DNA from 3 places in the Streptomyces sp. cmx-4-9 genome. Region 1 is predicted to be linked to each of the others. Evidence: riboswitches for the same ligand, from Rfam matches in the RefSeq annotation. Region 1 holds a riboswitch; each other region holds the start of a gene.

Region 1 (4,710 bases):
ACCTGACCGGCATCGACCTGGACGCCGCCCTGGCGGACACCCTCGGCGCCTGGACCGGGGACACCGCCGAGCCCCGCCCGGTGCCGCCGGTGACGGCCGACGACACCGGCCGCGTGGTCATCGTCGACCGGCCCGGGGCGGTCCAGACCCAGCTGCTGATCGGGCGGATCGGCCCGGACCGGCACGACCGGGTCTGGGCGGCCCAGGTGCTCGGCACGTACTGCCTCGGCGGCACCCTGACCTCCCGTCTGGACAAGGTGCTGCGCGAGGAGAAGGGCTACACCTACGGGGTGCGCGCCTTCGGCCAGGTCCTGCGCTCCACCGCGGACGGCAAGGGCGCCTCGATGCTCGCCATCAGCGGCTCCATCGACACCCCGAACACGGGTCCGGCGCTGGACGACCTCTGGAAGGTCCTGCGGACCCTCGCGGAGGGCGGCCTGACCGACGCCGAGCGGGACGTGGCGGTACAGAACCTGGTGGGCGTCGCACCGCTGAAGTTCGAGACGGCGGCCTCCGTCGCGGGGACCCTCGCGGACCAGGTGGAGCAGGAGCTCCCGGACGACTACCAGGCGCAGTTGTACGCGCGACTGGCCGAGACCGGCACCGTGGAGGCGACTTCGGCGGTCGTCAGCGCCTTCCCGGTGGACCGGCTGGTCACCGTCCTCGTCGGGGACGCGGCGCAGATCGCGGAGCCCGTGCGGGCCCTCGGCATCGGCGAAGTGAGCGTCGTCACCAACTGACGCCCCGACGGGCGCGGGACGGGCGCAGGACGGGCGCGGAACAAGCGTCGCGAGGTGCACCAACCGGCCCACTCCGAAGGGGTCCTGGCGGAATGTTCGCCAGGACCCCTTTTTGTCCGTTTAGTGGTGAGGTTGCTTTTATGCGGTGTGGCGTACGCAACAAAATGGCCCGTCTGTTTGGTGATCTCCTGATGATCCGCCTAGCGTCAGCGGTGCTGTTCGTCAGTGGTACCCGCCGCATCCGCGGCACCGGACAGCAATCGCCGAGTCCCCGTCAGGCGCGAGCCTGGGGAGCCGGGGACCCACATGCGTCCCTGGGGTGAATCGGACCGCCTCGCAAGAGGAGGCCCGTAGGAGACCTTCCTGCTCCGAACCCGTCAGCTAACCCGGTAGGCGAGAAGGAAGGAAAGGATCAACCCCTTCATGGCGTTTGGCAGTCGTCCCGCCGGTTCCGGCAAGCACCGTGGCACCAGCCGTCTGAGCCGCAAGACCGCCGGCTACGCCGGTATCGCCGCCCTCGCCACCACCGGCGTCGTGGGTTCCCTCGCCGGTCCGGCCTTCGCGGCCGACAACACCGACACCACCGCCCAGGACAACGCCCTCGGCGCGGTCGTGGTGGCCGAGGACCTCGCAGGTGACATCGAGGACCAGGCCGAGTCCCAGCAGCGTGCCGCAGAGCACGCCGCGGCCAAGGCCAAGGCCGAGGCCGACGCGAAGCAGCGTGCCGCCGAGTCCAAGCGCCTGGCCGAGGCCAAGGCGAAGGCCGAGCGCGAGGCCGCCGAGCGTGCGGCCCGCGAGGAGGAGCGCAAGCGCCTCAACACCTTCGTCGCCCCGGTGGACAGCAGCGTCAGCACCCAGTACCACGCGGGCGGCGGCATGTGGTCCTCCGGCAGCCACACCGGCATCGACTTCCGCGCCTCCTCCGGCACCTCGGTCCACGCGGTGGGCATCGGTACGGTCGTCGAGGCGGGCTGGGGCGGTGCCTACGGCAACAACGTCGTGATCAAGCACAACGACGGCACGTACACCCAGTACGGCCACATGGCCTCGCTGAGCGTCTCCGTCGGCCAGCAGGTCACCCCGGGCCAGCAGATCGGGCTGTCGGGCTCCACCGGCAACTCCAGCGGCCCGCACCTGCACTTCGAGGCCCGCACCGGTGCCGACTACGGCTCGGACATCGACCCGGTCGCGTACCTGCGCTCGCACGGCGTCAGCCTCTGACCCGCAGCGCCACCCGCTTCACCGAAGGCCCCGGCTCTCCGAGCCGGGGCCTTCGTGCCGTTGAACCCCGGGGAAATCCGCGCTATTTCCGGCCGCCCTCGGAATTCGCCGTGTATTGCCATAGAGTCGGTGTGCACATGGCGCCGGTGTATCCACGGTGACGGCGTACGGAAACAGGCGGAGGTCGGTCGTGCGTATTCCTGCCCACGCGGTATGCACCGCAATTCGCGAGGACATCGTCTCCGGCGTCTTCGGGCCGGGCAGCCGGCTGACCGAGGACGTGCTGGCCCGCCGGTACGGAGTCTCGCGCGTCCCCGTCCGCGAGGCGCTGCGGACCCTGGAGTCCGAGGGGTTCGTGACCACCCGGCGCCATGCGGGCGCGTGGGTGGCCGAGCCGACCGGGCAGGAGGCGGCCGACCTCCTGGAGCTGCGGATGCTCCTGGAGCCGCTCGCCGCGGCCCGGGCCGCCCGCCGCCGCACCGACGCCCACCTCAGGGTGCTGCGCGGGCTGGTCCGACTGGGCCGGGAGCGGGCCAGCCGGGGCCAGGGGGAGGACCTGCGGTCCCTGGGCGGCTGGTTCCACGAGACCCTCGCCCAGGCCTCCGGCAGCCCCGGGCTGATCGTGCTGCTCACCCAGACGCGGCACAAGATCGCCTGGATGTACGCGGTCGGAGCCCCGGAGCGGCCCGCCGAGTCCTGGGCGGAGCACGGAGCGATCGTCGATGCCGTGGCGCGCGGGGACGCCGAGCGGGCCCGGGCGCTGACCGCGCTCCACGCCGAGCGTGCGGCCGGGGTCCACCGGCTGCGGCCGCGGGCCGCGGTGAGCATGTCGCAACCTGCCGTCAACATGTCGGGCGGCCGGCCTTAACAGGGGCCGTATACAAAGGGCTGGTATCCGCTCCGCAGGCCCCTTGCGGAATTGTCCGGTCCGCCCGGGGGGAATTCCGTCGCGCCCGTCATGCATCGCACCGGAATGTATGACGTATTCGCCCGGTCGGAATTCGCTGCGCCGCAATCCTGTCGGGCTGTATTCCCGCGCAGTAAATTCCCGTGCACACATTTCGTCGTCACACCGAATGCCGCATACCCGTGCCGTCACGCACAAGAGCCGCGGCCCCCCGGTCAGGGGGAACCACGGCTCCGGCGAACCCGAAGGGCTCAGACGGTCTCGGGAAGCTCCTCAAGGCCCTCCGCGACGAGCTTGGCGAGGCGGTCCAGCGCGGCGTCCGCGCCCTCGGCCTCGGACGCGAGCACGACCTCCTCGCCGCCCTGGGCACCCAGGCCCAGGACCGCCAGCATGGAGGCGGCGTTGACGGGGTCGCCCCCGGCCTTCGCGATGGTCACCGGGACGCCGGAAGCGGTCGTCGCACGGACGAAGATCGAGGCGGGACGAGCGTGCAGGCCTTCGGCCCACCCGACGTTGACGCGGCGCTCTGCCATGGTGATGCCCTTCAGGTTCTTACGGTTGTCTAGACCAGTCTCTCACGGCGTCCCGAATGCTCCGACCGACCTCGGGCCCGGATCCGCCGCCGTTCGGCCCTCCCCAGCTTGCACTGGTTTGCGCCGCCCTGCCGGATGCGCCGCGCCAGGGCCGCCCGGCCGCGCCACCGCCTAAGGTGGCCCCATGACCATCGAGTCGGACCCCTCGTACCCGGCCCACTGGGAAGCGGACGTCGTCCTGCGGGACGGCGGCACCGCCCGGATCAGGCCGATCACCACCGCGGACGCCGGACGGCTGGTCAGCTTCTACGAGCAGGTCTCCGACGAGTCGAAGTACTACCGCTTCTTCGCCCCCTACCCCCGCCTCTCCGACCGGGACGTGCGCCGCTTCACGCACCACGACTTCGTGGACCGCGTCGGCCTGGCCGCGACCGTCGGCGGGGAGTTCATCGCCACCGTCCGCTACGACCGGATCGGCGCCGACGGGCGGTCCGCGACAGGCCCCGCCGACGAGGCGGAGGTGGCCTTCCTCGTCCAGGACGCCCACCAGGGCCGCGGAGTCGCCTCCGCCCTCCTCGAACACATCGGTGCGGTGGCCCGCGAGCGGGGCATCCGCCGGTTCGCCGCCGAGGTGCTGCCCGCCAACACCAAGATGATCAAGGTGTTCACGGACGCCGGCTACCAGCAGAAGCGCAGCTTCGAGGACGGCTCGGTCCACCTCACCCTCGACCTGGAACCCACCGCCGAGTCCCTCGCCGTCCAGCGGGCCCGCGAGCAGCGCGCCGAGGCCCGCTCGGTGCAGCGGCTGCTGGCCCCCGGCTCGGTGGCCGTCGTCGGAGTCAGCCGCACCGGGGGAGGCCTGGGCGCGGCCACCCTGCGCAACCTGCGCGACGGCGGTTTCCACGGCCACCTGTACGCCGTCAACGAGGCGGCCGAAGCCGACCTCCTGGACGGGGTGCGCGCCTACCGCCGGCTTGCCGACATCGGCGCCCCGGTCGACCTCGCGGTGCTCGCGGTCCCGGCGGAGCGGGTCCCCGAGGCCGTCGCGGCCTGCGGCGAGCACGGGGTGCAGGGGCTCGTCGTCCTGTCCGCCGGGTACGGCGAGTCCGGCCCGGCCGGACTCGCCCGCCAGCGTGAACTGGTGCGGCAGGTGCGCTCGTACGGGATGCGCCTCATCGGCCCGAACGCCTACGGGGTGATCAACAGCGCCCCGGACGTGGAACTCAACGCCTCCCTCACCCCCGCCCCCCTGCCGGCCCGCGGCCGGATCGGCCTGTTCACCCAGTCCGGCGCGATCGGGATCGCCCTG
Region 2 (4,710 bases), on a different contig from region 1:
TGGAGACCATCGGGTACGCGGAGACGAGCTCCTCGTAGTACTCGGTCATCTCGGCGGCCGAGCGGGACTGGCCCTCGAACTCGTACTTGCCGTCCTTGTAGAACTCGGACGCGGCGACGTCGAGCGCGAGCGCGATGTCCTTGCCCGGGACGTAGCCGGCCTGCTTGATGGCCTCGACGATGAGGTCGAGCGCGGCGCGGTTGGACTCCAGGTTCGGGGCGAAGCCGCCCTCGTCGCCGAGACCGGTGGAGAGGCCCTTGGTGTGCAGGACCTTCTTGAGGGTGTGGTACACCTCGGCACCCCAGCGCAGCGCCTCGGAGAAGGACTCCGCGCCGATCGGGGCGATCATGAACTCCTGGATGTCGACGTTGGAGTCCGCGTGGGACCCGCCGTTGAGGATGTTCATCATCGGGACGGGCAGCAGGTGCGCGTTCGGGCCACCGAGGTAGCGGAAGAGCGGCAGGTCCGAGGCCTCGGACGCGGCGTGCGCGACGGCCAGGGAGACGCCGAGGATGGCGTTGGCGCCGAGGGAGCCCTTGTTGTCGGTGGCGTCCAGGTCGAACATGGCCTGGTCGATCAGGCGCTGCTCGGTGGCGTCGTAGCCGACGAGCTCCGGGCCGATCTGCTCGATGACGGCGAGGACGGCCTTCTCGACACCCTTGCCGAAGTAACGGTTGGGGTCACCGTCACGGAGCTCGATGGCCTCGAATGCACCGGTGGAGGCGCCGGACGGGACTGCAGCACGGCCGGTGCTGCCATCGTCGAGGCCCACCTCGACCTCGACCGTGGGGTTGCCTCGGGAGTCCAGGATTTCCCGGGCTACGACGACGTCGATGGACGGCACGAGCATCTCCTTCTGGGATGTGACGCTGGGTGTGCGGTGGCAGGTGGGCCGTGGGACCGGCCTTGCCGCCTAGAGCCTAACCGGCTCCGGGCACTGGGCCTGCCGACCGCCCGGGTCCTGGGACGAAAAAGGGCCCGAATACCCCTGTTCCAGGACATAGGACTCTCGACCCGGGCGGTACGGCCGGTACACGCAGCACCGCCCGGCGCGTGGAAGGGACGCGCCGGGCGGTGGTGGCGTGCACGGCTCCGGCCGGGGCCGGGAGCCGTTTCGCGGTCAGGACCGCGGTGTTCAGTTGAGCTTGAGCTTCTGGCCCGGGAAGATCAGGTCGGCGTCCGTCACGATGTCCTTGTTGAGCTCGTGGAGGTGCTCCCAGCCGCCCTGGACGCCGTTGGCCTCGGCGATGACACCCAGGGTGTCGCCGGCCTTGACCTCGTACGAGCCGGTGCCGGTCTTCGGGGCGCCGGTCTTGGGCGCCTCGGTCTTCGGGGCGGCCGGCGCCTTCGGCTTGACCGGGGCGGGGGCCGCGGAGCGCTCGGAGCGGGTGACCGGGGCCTCGGAGCGCTTGGTCTCCTTCTTCGGCTCGGCCTTCTTCTCCTGCTTCTTCGGCTCGGCCTTCGGCTTGGCGGGGGCCTGGGCCGCGCCGCCGTTGTACGAGGAGTTCGACAGGCCGACACCGCAGGACGGCCAGGCACCCTTGCCCTGGCCCTTGAGGACCTTCTCGGCGACGGCTATCTGCTGCGACTTCGACGCCTGGTTGGCCTGCGCGGCGTACGCCTTGCCGCCGTACGCGGCCCAGGTGGAGGACGTGAACTGCAGGCCGCCGTAGTAGCCGTTGCCCGTGTTGATGGCCCAGTTGCCACCGGACTCGCACGCGGCGACACGGTCCCACTCGGAGACCGTGGCGGCGCTGGCGGAGCCCGCGGCCATCAGCGGGGCGGCGACTGCCACACCGGTGACACCGGCGAGCGTGACGATGCGAGCGGCCTTGGAGGCGCGGCGGTGCTTGCCCTTGCCGGAAAGCAGCATGGAGTTTCTCCTCACCGACGCCTGCGAGGTGAGCTGTCGGGTTCGGGCGAGTGAGTTGCCCGGCCGTGCGACCTAGCGCACGTCTTGACCCCTAGCCGGTGGCGTGACCGTCTCTCAACGGCCGCTCCCGGCGCTTACCTTGGTTCCCCCGCTCCTGCCTTCGGCGCTTGACGCGACGACTGTTCCCTCCGTCCGCCGGCAGGATTCGGCGATGCGGTCGAAGGAGCCCGCGGTGGCGAGCGATTCAGAAGGTAGACAGGTCTCCCCCCGATGTTCAACGAGCAACATCGGGGGAAAACCACCCCTACTTGCCCCCTTCGAGGGGGTGTTTGCCCAGGTGGGGACGGGCTTTTCCGCACCCGTACGGCGGGACACGCCAGTTGACCTGAAGAGACACATGTCTCACTTACAGAAAACGGACAATCAGGTTTTTACGGGTGTCCGAAGTGCCGGTCTTACTTGGTTAGATCCAGGTTTTGGCCGGGCTTGATGAGGTCGGCGTCCCCGCCGATGACCTGCTCGTTGGCCTCGTAGAGCGCGTTCCAGCCCCCCTGGAGGCCCTTGGCGTCCGCGATGGCCGTCAAGCTGTCGCCCGATTTGACCGTATAGGTCGGTTCTGGTGTCGCGTCAGGTGTGGCGGGCGCCTCGACGGCGGGCGTGCCGCGATGCTTCCCGCCGCCCCCGGCCGGGACCGAGGGGTCCGGTGAGGGAGCCGGGGCGGTCGGATCGGCCGGGGCGGTCGCCGGGACCGCGGAGCCGGCCGCGGGCGCGCTCGGGTCGGCGGGCGCGCTCGGGTCGGCGGGCGCGGACGGATCGGCGGGCGCGGAGGGGTCCGGGGTGGGGGCGGGGGCCGTGGGGTCCGCCGGGGCCGTGGTGGCGCCGTCCGGGGTCTGCGGGGCCGAGGGGTCCGCCTCTGCGGGCAGGTCCGGCGCCGGCATGACGGGCAGTCCGCTGGAGGGCGCGAGGGGGCCGTCGGGGATGACGAACGAGGGGCTGCCGGACGGGCTCGGCTCGGGAGTGGGGGCGCCGAAGTCCTTCGCCGGGGCTCCCTGGCCGCCGACCGGCACGGTCGCGTCCGGGCGGGACGGGGAGGGGGCGATGGGGCCGGAGCCGCCGGGCAGGCCGGTGTCCACCTGGGCGGCGGGGCCCTGCTGGGTGAGGCCGGCCGAGCTCGCGCACAGCGGCCACGCCTGCGGTCCCTGCGAGGCCAGCACCCGCTCGGCCACGGCTATCTGCTGGGAACGGCTGGCCAGGTCGGCCCGCTCGGCGAAGTCGAGCCCGCCGGCGTTCTTCCACTGCTCCTGCGTGAACTGCAGCCCGCCGTAGGCGCCGCTGCCGTGGTTCGCACTCCACGTGCCGCCGCTCTCGCACTCGGCGACCGCGTCCCACGTGGAGGTGTCGGCGGCCGTGGCGCCGGTGGCGGCGAGCAGCGGCAGGGCCAGCGCGGAGCCAGTGACTCCGGCGGTGACTACCAGCGCGGGGACCTGGCGGGGGCGTCTGTGGCGGCCGTTCCCGGAACGCATGAGGGTGCACCTTTCGCATAACGGCGGGGTAACGGCAGAACCTAGCCCCCTTCGAACGGTTGTCACAAGTTCGGCAGTTGCCTGACGTACGGTCAGCGCCCCTTCATGCGTTCCGGGGTGCGAAGCGGACCGGAAGCGTGCGCAGGCCACGCATGATCAGTCCGCCCCGCCAGCGCAGGTCCTCGGGGGGAATGGCAAGTTCCAGATCCGGCAGACGCGTCAGCAAACGCGCAAGCGCGGTCTGTCCTTCGAGTCGCGCGAGCGGAGCGCCCAGGCAGTAGTGGATCCCGTGGCCGTATCCGAGGTGCTGGTTGTCGCTCCGGGACAGGTCCAGGGTGTCCGGTTCGGCGAACCGCTCGGGGTCCCGGTCGGCCGCCGCGAGGACGACCAGCACCGGGTCCCCCGCCGCGATCCGGCAGCCGCCCAGGGCCAGCTCCTCGGTGGCGAACCGCCAGGTGGCCAGCTCCACGGGGCCGTCGTAGCGCAGCAGCTCCTCGACCCCGGTCTCCAGCAGGTCCCGCTCGCCGGCCGCGAGGGAGCGCTGGAGGCGCTCGCGCTGGTCCGGGTTCATGAAGAGGGAGTGGACCCCGTTGCCGATGAGGTTCACGGTCGTCTCGAAGCCCGCGAAGAGGAGGATGAACGCCATCGCGGTGGCCTCGGCCTCCGTCAGGTGGTCGCCGTGGTCGCTCGCCCGGATCAGGTCGGAGATCAGATCCTGTCCCAGGTCGTCCCTTTTGCGGTGGATGAGTTCCCCGAGGTACGTGCGCATCTGCTTGACCGACCGGGCGACCCCGCCCCGCGGACCGCCCCCGTGGCGGATCATCATCCCGGCCCAGTCGCGGAAGTCGTCCTGGTCCTCGCGCGGTACGCCGAGCATCTCGCAGATGGCGTAGATGGGCAGCGGGAAGGCGAACTCGTGGATGAGGTCGGCTTCTCCCCTGGCGCAGAACCGGTCGATGAGGTGGTCGGTCAGCTCCTGGACCCGCGGGGTGAACTCGGCGACCCTGCGCGGCGTGAAGGCCTTCGAGACCAGCCTCCGCAGCCGGGTGTGGTCCGGCGGGTCGATGTTCAGCAGGTGGGTCATCAGCTCCGCCTTGCGCTCCCCCGGGATGCCCGTCTTGCCGCGGGCGTGCGCGGGCTCCGCGTGGTGCGCCGGATTCTTGCTGAGCCGCTGGTCGGCGAGGGCCTGGCGGGCGTCCGCGTACCGGGTGACCAGCCACGCCTCGACTCCGCTGGGGAGCTTGGTGCGGTGCACCGGGGAGTGCTCGCGCAGCCAGGCGTACGCCGGATAGGGATCGGTGGCGAACTCCCAGT
Region 3 (4,710 bases), on a different contig from region 1:
CCCGGCGGTGCGGAGGGCGGGGCGTCCCGGCGTCCGGTGGAGGCGTCGTGGGTGAAGGGCCTCCACCACTGCGTGGCGGGGACGCCGGGCGAGCCGGGTTCGAAGGGCTGCCCGGGGATCGGCAGCGCGATGCCCTGACCGGCCCGGTCCGCCGCTGCCAGGGTGCCTTCGCCCGGTTCGTCCCACGGGTGGGGCGCCAGGTTGAAGGTGCCCCAGTGGATGGGCAGCATCGTGCCGTGCGGGGCGCCGCCCTGGAGGTCGAGGTGGGCGCGCATGCCCTCCTCGGGCGTCATGTGGATGTCGGGCCAGTACTCGGAGTAGGCACCGATCTGGATCATCGTGGCGTCGAAGGGGCCGTGGGCGGCGCCGATCTCCTTGAAGCCGGGGAAGTAGCCGGTGTCCCCGCTGTGGTAGATCCGGTGCTCGGGTCCGGCGACGACCCAGGAGGCCCACAGGGTGTGCTGCTGGTTGCGCAGGCCGCGCCCGCAGAAGTGCCGGGCCGGGGTCGCGGTGAGTGTGAGGCCGCCGACCCCGGTGCTCTCGTTCCAGTCGAGTTCGCGGATCCGGTCGGCCGGGACGCCCCAGCGCTCCAGGTGCGCGCCGACGCCGAGCGGGACGGCGAAGACCGTGTCCGTACCGGCCAGGTCCTTGATGGTCGGCAGGTCGAGGTGGTCGTAGTGGTCGTGGGAGATGACCACCCCGTCGACCGTGCCCAGCGAGGCCAGCGGCACCGGCACCGGGTGCAGGCGCCGGGGTCCGGCGAAGGGGAAGGGGGAGCAGCGCTCGCCCCAGACGGGGTCGAAGAGCACGCGGTGGCCGTCGATCTCCGCGAGCACGCTGGAGTGGCCCATCCAGGTCACCCGCAGGCCGGTGGCCGGCGGCTTCGCCAGGTCGGCCAGGGTCGTCGGGTGCACCGGGATCGGGGCGCCGGGACTCCTGCGGAGCCTCTGCTCCTTGTGGAAGTAGATCTTGGCGAATTCCTTCTTCGACCCGGAGGGCCGGGTACGGGCCCCGACCGGGTTCTGGAAGATGCCGTCGGCGAAGTTCGGCGAGCGGCGGATCCGCTCGAGCCGGGCGCCGGACGGGTCCGCGCCGAAGGCTTCGGGCCGCAGGGCGCGCAGCCGTGGACGCAGGGGACGGGAGCCGGTCAAGGCGCCTCCTGGGAGGGTGGGGTGTGCAGTGGTCGTCGGGCTCTACCCCCTCCCAACGCACACCTGGCCCCAAGGATTCCGCTTGCGTCCGCCGTGTGCCCCGGCAGGAGCGGGCTAGAGAGGGACGAGGTCGGGCCGCTTGGCCGCCACGTGGTCGCCGGAGGACTCTCCGCGCAGGCGGCGGCCGATCCAGGGCACGAGGTGTTCGCGCGCCCACTGGATGTTGTCGCGGGTGACGTCCACCGATCCGCGCGGCTGCTGCGGCGGCCACGGCTGGTCGGGGTCGGTGGGCACCTGGAGGCCGAGGACCTGGGCGGCGCGCAGGGCGACGCGGGTGTGGCCCTCCGGTGAGAGGTGCAGCCGGTCGGTGTCCCAGGCCCGCCGGTCCTGCACGGACCGCAGCGACCACAGGTCGAGCACCGGGCAGTCGTAGCGGTCGGCGATGGCCCGCACGTGGGCGCTGTACGTCGCCACCTTGCCCCGGATGTGCCGCAGGACGGGAACGCCCCGGGTGTCGAAGCCGGTGGTGATCATGACTTGGCCCACGGCCCCGGCGAGGTCGGCCACGGCCGCCTCGAACCGCTCCGCCACGTCGTCGGGGTCGCTGCCGGGCCGGATGATGTCGTTGCCCCCGGCGCAGAAGGTCACGAGGTCGGGTGCGAGGGCCTTGGCCCTCGGCACCTGCTCGGCCACGATCTGGTCGAGGAGCCTCCCGCGCACGGCCAGGTTCGCGTACCGGAAGTCGTGCTCGTCGCGCCGGTCGGCCAGGAGCACGGCCAACCGGTCCGCCCAGCCGAGGTAGAAGTCCCCCGGTCCGGGGTCCCCGACGCCCTCGGTGAAGCTGTCCCCGATCGCCGCGTACGAGCCGATGGTCTTGAGTTTCGTCGTCGTCGCTGCCACGGGACGACATCCTTCACCTCAGCCCGCAACCTACGCCAACGTAAGCAGGGGTTGACGGGCCGTGATCTGCGCCACCCGGCCGCCCGGACGGGGGTACGCGGGGAGCCGGGACCCCCCTCGGGTCCCGGCTCCTCGCGGGTCGTGGTCCGGCGGCGGGTGCCGTCAGAGGCTGGCGCCCTTCGAGCGGAGGTAGGCGATCGGATCCAGGTCCGAGCCGTAGGACGGACCCGTGCGGATCTCGAAGTGCAGGTGCGGGCCGGTGGAGTTGCCGGTGGAGCCGGAGAGGCCGATCTGCTGGCCGGCGGTGACGCTCTGGCCGGAGGAGACGGACAGCGAGGACATGTGGGCGTACTGGGAGTACTTGCCGTCCGCGTGCCGGATGACGACCTCGTTGCCGTACGAGCCGCTCCAGCCGGCCGAGACCACGGTGCCGGCGCCGACGGCCTTGACGCTGGTGCCGGAGCGGGCGATGAAGTCGACACCGGTGTGGTAGCCGGAGGACCACATGCTGCCGGACACCTTGTACTGGGTGGAGATCCCGCCGCTGACCGGCGCCACGAATCCGGCGCCCGAGGGGGCCTTCGCGGTGGAGCCCTGCTGCTCGGGGGCGGCCTTCTGCGGGGCGGCCTTCTGCGGGGCGGCCTTGCGCGGGGCCGCCTGCTGCGGGGCCGGCTTCTGCGGAGCCTTCTTCGCGGACCGCTCGGGGGCCGGGGCGGGCTCGGCGGGGGCCGGCTGCGAAGGGGCCGGGGCGCCCTCGGCGCCGAGGGTCAGCTGCAGACCGGGGTGGATCAGCGACGGGTCCGCGCCGACCGCCTCGCGGTTGTCGGCGTACAGCTGCTCCCAGCCGCCGGTCAGGTGGCGCTCGGCGGCGATTTTGGAGAGGTGGTCGCCCGGCACGACGGTGTACACGGCCGGCGCGGCGGCCTGCGGGGCCTGCGGGGCCTGCAGAGCGGTGGGGAGCTGCGCGGCCTGCGGGGCGGCCTGCACGGCACGGACCACGGGGGCGGCGGTGTGTGCGGAGGCCGGCGCACCGGCGGCGTGGGCGCCCGCGGCGCCGATCAGCGGCAGTGCGAGGGCGGCGCCCCCGGTTCCGGCGACGGCGAATCCCCGCGACAGGGAACCGGACTTGGGACGGCGGTGCTTTCCCTTTGCGGGCATGGCGAATTCCTCTCCGTCGCCTGCGAGGTGAGCTGTCGGGTTCGGACTGGAGATGTCCGGCCGTGGATACGGCTTCACCCCGAGCTGTCCCGGTGCATCGCCCCGGTACAGCGGCTTACCTGGTTCCCCCGCTCCTGCCGCGCGCGTGAATAGTCGGGTGCGGTTCCCGAGCGGCGGCAGGATTCGGCGGTCCGCCCGGATTGAGGGCGAAGCTAATCGAGTTCGGCCGCGGCGAACAAGCCATGAATTTGCTGACGGAATCACAGGGACGGGGGGCGGGCGGAATTACCGTCACCCTCTGTCCATTCCGGGGTGTCAACAACCGTCCCTGCCGGGCCATTCGTACTCCGTGATCAGACACTCACGGTCACCGTATGATCTGGCTCACGGGGAGGCACCCGATCTCGCTCCCACCTACGGCAAGTTGGCGTCAACCAGTGTAATTCGGACATCCCCACGACGATGCGGAGGAGCTTCCGTGACCCAGCAGATACCCCCGGCCCCGCCGGCGCCCGGCCCGGAGCGGGCCCCGGAGCCCGAATTGACCGGTGTGCGCAATTTTCGCGACCTGGGCGGGCTTCCGGCCTCCGGTGGACGGTGGGTCAGGACGGGACGACTGTTCCGAAGCGGACATCTGGCACATGCCACCGAAAGCGATGCAGAGTTCCTCGGTTCGCTCGGGTTGCACACCGTCTTCGACTTCCGCAACACCGCCGACCACGCGCTGGAGGGTCCCGACATCGACCTTCCCGGCGTCAGGAACGTGAACATCCCGCTGTCTGACCCCGCCGACGGCCGGGAGTTCTGGAAGATGGTCCGCGAGGGCGAGCTCGACCAGCTCCGCGCCGTCCTCGGCGACGGCAAGGGCGCCGCCCGGATGGCTCACTCGTACCGCACCATCATCGAGCAGCGCACCGCCGAACACAGCCGGGTCCTGCACGCCCTCGCCGAGGACAGCGTGCCGGCCCTCATGCACTGCGCGGCCGGCAAGGACCGGGCCGGGCTGTCCGTGGCCGTCACCCTGCTGGCGCTCGGCGTCCCGCGCGAGGCGATCGTGGCGGACTACCTGGAGTCGAACGCCCCGCACCGGCGCTACCGGGTCCGCCGCAGCGGCGAGCCGGCCGGCTCCCGCTCCCCCGAGGTGATGGAGCTGCTCGCCCCGCTCTTCGACGCCCGGGCCGCGTACCTGGAGGCCGCCTTCGAGGTCATCGACTCCCGCTGGGGCGGGGTCGGGCGCTACCTCGCCGAGGGTCTCAGGCTGGCGCCCGAGACCCTCGGCCGGCTCCGCGAGCGCCTGCTGAGCGCCGACGGGGCCTGAGGCCCGCGCCGCAGCGGGCGGTCAGCGGTTGCCGACCGCCTGCCTGACGAGGGTCCGGCCGAAGTCCCACATGAGGCCGGACCCGCCGTGCGCCTCGTCCATCACCGCGCGGAAGGCCCCGACGAACCGGTCGACGTCCTGCTCGTCGATGATCAGCGGCGGGATGAGCTTGATCACCTCCAG

The links. Region 1 has a riboswitch for cyclic di-AMP ahead of ACLJTM_RS32685 (M23 family metallopeptidase). Riboswitches for the same ligand answer to the same signal wherever they lie in the genome.
Region 2: it holds a riboswitch for cyclic di-AMP, as region 1 does, so the genes downstream of both, ACLJTM_RS29930 (transglycosylase family protein) here and ACLJTM_RS32685 (M23 family metallopeptidase) in region 1, are expected to answer to the same signal.
Region 3: it holds a riboswitch for cyclic di-AMP, as region 1 does, so the genes downstream of both, ACLJTM_RS17480 (peptidoglycan DD-metalloendopeptidase family protein) here and ACLJTM_RS32685 (M23 family metallopeptidase) in region 1, are expected to answer to the same signal.

The regions. Positions count from the first base shown of each region.
Region 1 covers NZ_JAEBEE010000013.1:23,507-28,216, reverse strand. Annotated here, with positions in the region: gene ACLJTM_RS32690 (M16 family metallopeptidase) at 1-740, shown strand, start outside; cyclic di-AMP (ydaO/yuaA leader) riboswitch at 992-1,151, shown strand; gene ACLJTM_RS32685 (M23 family metallopeptidase) at 1,164-1,961, shown strand; gene ACLJTM_RS32680 (GntR family transcriptional regulator) at 2,152-2,829, shown strand; gene ACLJTM_RS32675 (HPr family phosphocarrier protein) at 3,120-3,401, opposite strand; gene ACLJTM_RS32670 (GNAT family N-acetyltransferase) at 3,586-4,710, shown strand, end outside.
Region 2 covers NZ_JAEBEE010000010.1:287,358-292,067, reverse strand. Annotated here, with positions in the region: gene eno (phosphopyruvate hydratase) at 1-850, opposite strand, end outside; gene ACLJTM_RS29930 (transglycosylase family protein) at 1,136-1,873, opposite strand; cyclic di-AMP (ydaO/yuaA leader) riboswitch at 1,877-2,049, opposite strand; gene ACLJTM_RS29925 (transglycosylase family protein) at 2,329-3,396, opposite strand; gene ACLJTM_RS29920 (cytochrome P450 family protein) at 3,500-4,710, opposite strand, start outside.
Region 3 covers NZ_JAEBEE010000005.1:243,009-247,718, reverse strand. Annotated here, with positions in the region: gene ACLJTM_RS17490 (MBL fold metallo-hydrolase) at 1-1,151, opposite strand, end outside; gene ACLJTM_RS17485 (SGNH/GDSL hydrolase family protein) at 1,266-2,051, opposite strand; gene ACLJTM_RS17480 (peptidoglycan DD-metalloendopeptidase family protein) at 2,214-3,209, opposite strand; cyclic di-AMP (ydaO/yuaA leader) riboswitch at 3,214-3,375, opposite strand; gene ACLJTM_RS17475 (tyrosine-protein phosphatase) at 3,688-4,527, shown strand; gene ACLJTM_RS17470 (aspartate aminotransferase family protein) at 4,549-4,710, opposite strand, start outside.